Regions from separate parts of the Lactococcus lactis genome, predicted to be linked through region 2. Evidence: riboswitches for the same ligand, from Rfam matches in the RefSeq annotation. Region 2 holds a riboswitch; the other holds the start of a gene.
What was found. A riboswitch is a leader RNA that binds a small molecule or an ion and turns the genes downstream of it on or off. The one in region 2 is predicted to bind lysine.
Positions count from the first base shown of each region.

Region 1: it holds a riboswitch for lysine, as region 2 does, so the genes downstream of both, dapA (4-hydroxy-tetrahydrodipicolinate synthase) here and PYW37_RS12325 (amino acid permease) in region 2, are expected to answer to the same signal.

Region 1 covers NZ_CP118969.1:796,126-799,547, forward strand. Annotated here, with positions in the region: gene PYW37_RS04120 (aspartate-semialdehyde dehydrogenase) at 1-980, shown strand, start outside; gene PYW37_RS04125 (NUDIX hydrolase) at 991-1,446, shown strand; lysine riboswitch at 1,511-1,686, shown strand; gene dapA (4-hydroxy-tetrahydrodipicolinate synthase) at 1,787-2,680, shown strand; partial or broken gene PYW37_RS04135 (MgtC/SapB family protein) at 2,720-3,391, opposite strand.
Region 2 covers NZ_CP118969.1:2,419,605-2,423,026, forward strand. Annotated here, with positions in the region: gene rpsF (30S ribosomal protein S6) at 1-247, opposite strand, end outside; gene PYW37_RS12320 (undecaprenyl-diphosphate phosphatase) at 439-1,293, opposite strand; lysine riboswitch at 1,476-1,658, shown strand; gene PYW37_RS12325 (amino acid permease) at 1,817-3,283, shown strand; gene dnaX (DNA polymerase III subunit gamma/tau) at 3,318-3,422, opposite strand, start outside.

The DNA of each region.
Region 1 (3,422 bases), 900 kb from region 2:
TACGTGCGCTTGCAAGTAAACGTTCGGCAGGAAAAATTGTTGAATTTAAGGGGCAAGAGCTTGTTGTAGAAGAATTGACTGAGGATAGTTTTGAAGGTATTGATATTGCTCTTTTTTCAGCCGGAGGCTCAGTATCAGAAAAATATGCCCCTTATGCTGTAAAAGCTGGAGCTGTTGTCGTAGATAACACCTCATTTTTCCGTCAAAACCCTAATGTCCCCTTGGTTGTTCCAGAAGTTAATGCACATGCTTTGGAAAAACACAATGGAATAATTGCCTGTCCTAATTGCTCAACGATTCAAATGATGGTTGCTTTAGAGCCGATTCGTCAAGCTTATGGGCTTGAGCGAGTAATTGTCAGCACTTATCAAGCGGTCTCTGGTGCGGGTCAATCAGCAATTAATGAAACAAATCGTGAACTCCAAGAAGCACTTGATGGAAAAGCACTGACAGAATTGTCAGCAGAAATTTTACCGTCTGCTGGAGATAAAAAACATTATCCAATTGCTTACAATGCGCTTGCACAAATTGATGTATTTACTGACAACGATTATACTTATGAAGAAATGAAAATGACAAATGAAACCAAGAAAATCATGGAAGATGATTCAATTGCGGTTTCGGCAACTTGTGTCAGAATTCCAGTTCTTTACGGTCATTCTGAGTCAGTTTATGTTGAAACGAAAAAAGTAGCAGATATTGCTGAGGTTAAACGTTTGATTTCTGAATTCCCAGGAGCTGTTTTAGAAGATGATGTTGCTCATCAAATTTATCCACAAGCCATTAATTCAGTTGGTCGTCGTGAAACTTTTGTGGGTCGTATTCGCCGTGATTTGGATGCAGCAAATGGGATTCATCTTTGGGTAGTTTCTGACAATTTACTCAAAGGAGCAGCTTGGAATTCTGTTCAAATTGCTGAAACGCTACATGAGCGTGGCTTAGTTAGACCAACTCATGAGTTAAAATTTGAACTGAAATAATGTCTGTTAAATGAGTTATATCAGTAAAATTCGTGAAAAAATTGGCCATGAGCTTTTGATTTATCTGGGAGCAGGCGTTATTGTCTATTCTGATGAAAAAATCCTCTTACAAAAATGTAAAGATAACGGAACTTGGGTTTTACATGCGGGTGGCATAGAAGTTGGTGAAGAACTTGAGGAAACTGCTCGCCGAGAATTATTTGAAGAAACGGGACTAAAAGCAGGTAAACTTGAGCTTTTAGGAATTTATTCAGGACAAGACCGTTTTATAACTTATCCCAATATGGACCAAGTTTATATGCCAGGCCTTTATTATATTTGTCGAGATTTCACAGGGAGTTTAAGACCACAAATGAGTGAAGTTGAAGAGCTGAAATGGTTTAAATTTAAAGAAATTCCAAAAAATATTCATGAGCCAAATCGCCGTGTTATCGAAGATTTCATCCAATTAATTGCGAAAGAATAATAAACTAGACTGTATAAAAATAAAATTTTTGACCTCGTTTACTAAAGTATGCTATAATAGGTCAAACAAAATTAGAGGTTGCGAAGACGAAGAAGTTAGTGGAGCGGTGAACGCACTGAAGCTGATGGCGGCGTTCTTTGCCGAAAGAAAAATTGTCACAAAATTTTTCTTGGGCTGTGTGGTTAAATCCTACAGACTGTCTTTCTGTCAGTACTGACAGAAAGGGGAGCTAATCAAAATCATTTTTGACGAACTTTTGAGAACCTCTTTTGCATAAAAAGAGGTTCTTTTTGACCTCTTGACAAGAGCTTGTCAGTAAGCTCACACATAAGGAGAAATTATGTCAGCAAAAGAAACAATTGAAAAATTACAAAATGCACGTATCATCACGGCCCTAGTGACCCCTTTTAAAGAAAATGGCCAAATTAATTTTGGAGCATTTCCTAAGCTCATTGAGGATTTACTTGCTAATCATACGGAAGGCCTTATCTTAGCTGGAACAACGGCTGAATCGCCTACTCTTACTCATGATGAAGAATTGGCAATTTTTGCTGCGGTTAATAAAATAGTGGATGGCCGTATTCCATTGATTGCAGGTGTTGGGACTAATGACACACGTGATTCGGTTGAATTTGTCAAAGAAGTTGCTGAACTTGGTTACATCGATGCGGGACTTGCAGTGACTCCTTATTACAACAAACCTTCTCAAGAAGGAATTTATCAACATTTTAAAGCCATTGCTACTGCGAGTGATTTGCCAATTATTTTGTATAATATTCCAGGAAGGGTGGTCACTGAAATTCAGGTAGAGACCATCTTACGATTAGCAGAACTGGAAAATGTAATTGCCATCAAAGAATGTACAAATACTGATAATCTGGCTTATCTCATTGAAAAGCTACCCAAAGACTTTTTAGTTTATACTGGAGAAGATGGGCTAGCTTTTCACACTAAAGCTTTGGGAGGTCAGGGTGTAATCTCGGTTGCCAGTCATATCCTAGGTCAAGAATTTTTTGAAATGTTTGCAGAAATAGACCAGGGCTCTATTCAAAAAGCAGCGGCTATCCAAAGAAAAATATTACCCAAAATAAATGCACTTTTTAGTGTCACAAGTCCGGCTCCAATCAAAACGGTTTTGAATGCAAAAGGATATGAAGTTGGTGGCTTACGTTTACCACTTGTAGCTTGTACTACTGAGGAAAGTAAAATAATTCTTGAAAAAATTGGAAATTAAAAAATACCCTTTTAGGGTATTTTTCTTTATAAAAGTAGGTCAATATTCAATTGATTTAATCTTATCATTCGATTCCAAAAGACTCATTAACGAAGCGACTTCATAAGCTTTTGGTAAGTTCAAATATAGCTCTGTTTTTAAAGAATTATTTGATTTTTTTTCAACTTTTATACTAAGAATTTTGACATCTTCCTCTTTCAGCTATTGTTGCAACAGTTGAAGCCCTTCAAAATCTTCTAATTGAAGAATAAGATGATCGCTCGTCGCTGATTTTATCCATCGATAATTTTGGTGTAAAATAATTTGAAAAAGTAAAATAAGTAAAGTAGCTACAATACCTATAAAATATAATCCAGAACCGATAGCCATCCCAATACCAGAAGTTGCCCAAATTCCAGCCGCAGTAGTCAATCCATTAACGGATTGATTGTGAACAAAAATCATTCCAGCTCCTAAAAAGCCAATACCACTTACAATTTGAGCCGCAATTCTGGAAGGATCAAGATTGACTCCATGAGTACTGATGATGTCCATAAAACCATATTTTGAGACAATAATCATTAAAGCAGCACTCAACGCAACAATTAAATGAGTACGTGTGCCAGCATTTTTGGAACGGCTATTTCTTTCATAACCAATGGCATATCCACATACCCCAGCTAATATTAATCGAATTAACCAATCAAGTTGTGTTAAGAAAGTAATCTGCATAAAATTTCCTCCTTGTCATTTAAAACTTACC
Region 2 (3,422 bases):
TCTTAGCAAGACGGTCAAATTCGCTCAAAGCTTCTGAAGTTGTTTCAGCTTCAAAAGTTGCGATGTGGTAGATACCTTCGCGGAAATCATTGATTTCGTAAGCAAGTTTACGTTTTTCCCAGTCTTTAGACTCAAGATTTGCAGCACCGTTGTCAGTCAAGATTCCATCGAAACGTTCAACGAGGGCAGCTTTTGCTTCTTCATCAATGTTTGGGCGAATAATATAAAGAATTTCGTATTTAGTCATTGATTTTTCCTCCTTTTGGACTAATGACGCAGGTTGAGTCCTGCGTAAGTTGTGAGTTTTTCCCACAGAGTTATATTCTATCACTTTTTTCTATTTTTAGCAAGAATACATTTAAACTTTCCCTCAGCAAAGAGAACTATTTTAAAATAAAAAATACCAACTAAAGAGAGTTGGCATAATTTATCTCATTCTTAGCCCAAAAAGGCTTTAAACATTGCATAAATAAGAAGGATAATCCCTAACACAATCCGATATTTCCCAAAGAAAGTAAAATCATGTTTTTTCACATAATCGGTCAAGAACTTGATGGCAACCATTGATACCCCAAAGGCAACTATACAAGCTACTAACAAGACCCCAAATTGTTCAAAACTTAAAGAATTCCCATTTTTGAAAAAGTGAAGTATTTTGATGAAACTAGCCCCAAACATAACTGGAATACCCAAGAAAAAGGTAAATTCTGCGGCAACTTCACGACTTACACCAATTAATAAAGCACCGACAATTGTCGCACCTGAACGCGATGTCCCTGGAAGTAAAGACAGCACTTGGAATAATCCAATATAAAGAGCGGCACGATAAGGCAAACGGTCAATATTCATTACGGAAAATTCATGGTTTGGTACCCACCGACGCTCAATGACAATAAATGCTACCCCATAAATAATTAACATGAAGGCAACAGGAACAAAATGGTAAAAATGTTTGTCCAACCAGTCATTAAGTGGTAAACCAATAATCGCTGCTGGTAAAGCCGCAATCAAAACTTTCAACCACAAACGCCAAGTTAATTGAATTTCACGTGGGGTTTTTTGTTTGTCAGCTGGATTTAACTTATTAAATGGATTCAGTTTATGAAAATAAAGAACAACAACTGACAAAATTGCTCCTAGCTGAATCACAACATCAAACATTTCTTTAAAAGCTGCTGATTGATTAAGACGAATAAATTCATCAGCAATAATCAAATGTCCTGTTGAGGAAATAGGTAACCACTCAGTGATTCCTTCAATAATACCTAAAATAATGGCACGAATAAAATCCATATTTTGCTCCTAGAAAATTTCAGTAAAAAGACTGATTTTTATTGACTGACATAGCAGTCCTATCCTCATAAGTATATCATAAATGACAAATGAATAAACTTACAAAGAAAGTGATTATTTGTAATTAATTTTACATTCTCTTCCTTGACATCATCTTAAAATTGCGCTAGAATTACAAATAACACATCGATAGAGGTCGCAACTGATATGAATCTACGCCGAGTTGGAGCACAACAAAGACGCGTATATAGAGGAGGAGAGGTTGCCGAAAGAATTTTGTTGCTCAGCAAAGTTCTTGGGCTAGTGAGAAAAACTCACTAGACTGTCGCAAATGGTTAATAACCATGCGGAGGGCTATTCGTTCAAGAAAATTTTTAAAATTTTGTCGGACCTTTAGCAATCTATTCTATCCTAGTAGGATTGCTTTTTTTGTTTTTCTCAGACTTTTCTAAACTAAACAGGAGTAAGGTTGAGTCTGAGTCAAACAAGTCGGTGTAGAATAAATTTTATTAGGGAGAGAATTTTGGAAAATTCTTCAAACTCAACTACTGAGACGCAAGTAAAACGCGGCTTAAAATCACGCCATGTTTCCATGATTGCCCTTGGCGGAACAATCGGAACTGGATTGTTTCTGACTTCAGGCGATGTCATTCACACGGCAGGACCATTTGGTGCACTGACTGCCTATGTTCTTATCGGAGCAATGGTTTACTTCCTCATGACATCACTTGGTGAAATGGCCACTTATTTACCCACTTCTGGTTCTTTTTCAGACTATGGAACACGTTATGTTGACCCAGCTTTTGGTTTTGCTCTAGGTTGGAATTATTGGTTGAACTGGGCAATTACCGTAGCGGTTGATTTAACAGCCGTTGCCCTTTGTATCAAATTCTGGTTACCAGATGTTCCAAGTTGGATTTTTTCACTGATTGCCTTAATTATTGTCTTTGCAATCAATGCCTTATCAGTTAAAACTTTTGGCGAAACTGAATATTGGTTGTCAGCCATTAAAATTACTGTTGTTGTTTTATTCTTGATTATTGGTTTCTTATCTATTTTTGGAATTATGGGCGGTCATATTGACGTCGCTAAAAATCTTTCAGTTGGTAATCATGGTTTTGTCGGAGGACTTGGTAGTTTCACTACCGGCGGAGGGATTCTCGGCGTACTCTTAGTCGCTGGTTTCTCTTTCCAAGGAACAGAATTGCTCGGAATTACAGCTGGTGAAGCTGAAAATCCTGAAAAATCAATTCCTAAAGCTATGAACTCTATCTTCTGGCGTATTCTTGTCTTTTATATCTTATCTATCTTCGTGATGGCGGCTATCATTCCATTTACCGACCCCCACTTAGTTGGAGGAGATTCAGCTGCTCAAAGCCCTTTCACAATTGTATTTGAACGTGTTGGTCTCTCTATTGCAGCTTCTATCATGAACGCCGTTGTTTTAACTTCTGTCGTTTCAGCAGCAAACTCTGGAATGTATGCCTCTACTCGGATGCTTTATTCACTAGCTAAAGATGGTGGCGCACCAAAGATTTTCTCAAAAACTTCAAAAAACGGGATTCCTTTCATTGCTTTATTAGCTACAACTGCTGTTGCTTTACTCACATTCTTGACATCAATTTACGGAGTTAGCTTCTTTACATTCCTCGTCTCAGCCTCTGGTTTAACAGGATTTATTGCTTGGATTGGGATTGCAATTAGCCACTTCCGCTTCCGCCGCGCCTATGTCGCTCAAGGAAAAGATGTTAAAAAATTACCTTATCATGCAAAACTATTCCCATTTGGTCCAATCTTAGCCTTAATTATGACCGTTTTAGTCACACTCGGCCAAGACCCAATGCTTCTTTTTGGTAAAACTTGGGTGCAAGGTGTCATCATGTATGCCGCAATTCCACTCTTCTTCATCCTTTACTTGGGTTATAAATTTAAAAACAAAACGAAACTTATCCCCCTTAAAGAGGTTGATTTAAGTCGTCATAAAGATTAAAAAAAGTCGCTCAATGAGCGGCTTTTTTATTATTTTAATCATTAATTTCAACTACTTTTTCACCAAAGAGTTCTTTAGCTAAGTTTACCGTTTCATCCGGCTCTTTTTCATCTTCTTCATCTTCTTGAACATTTTCAGA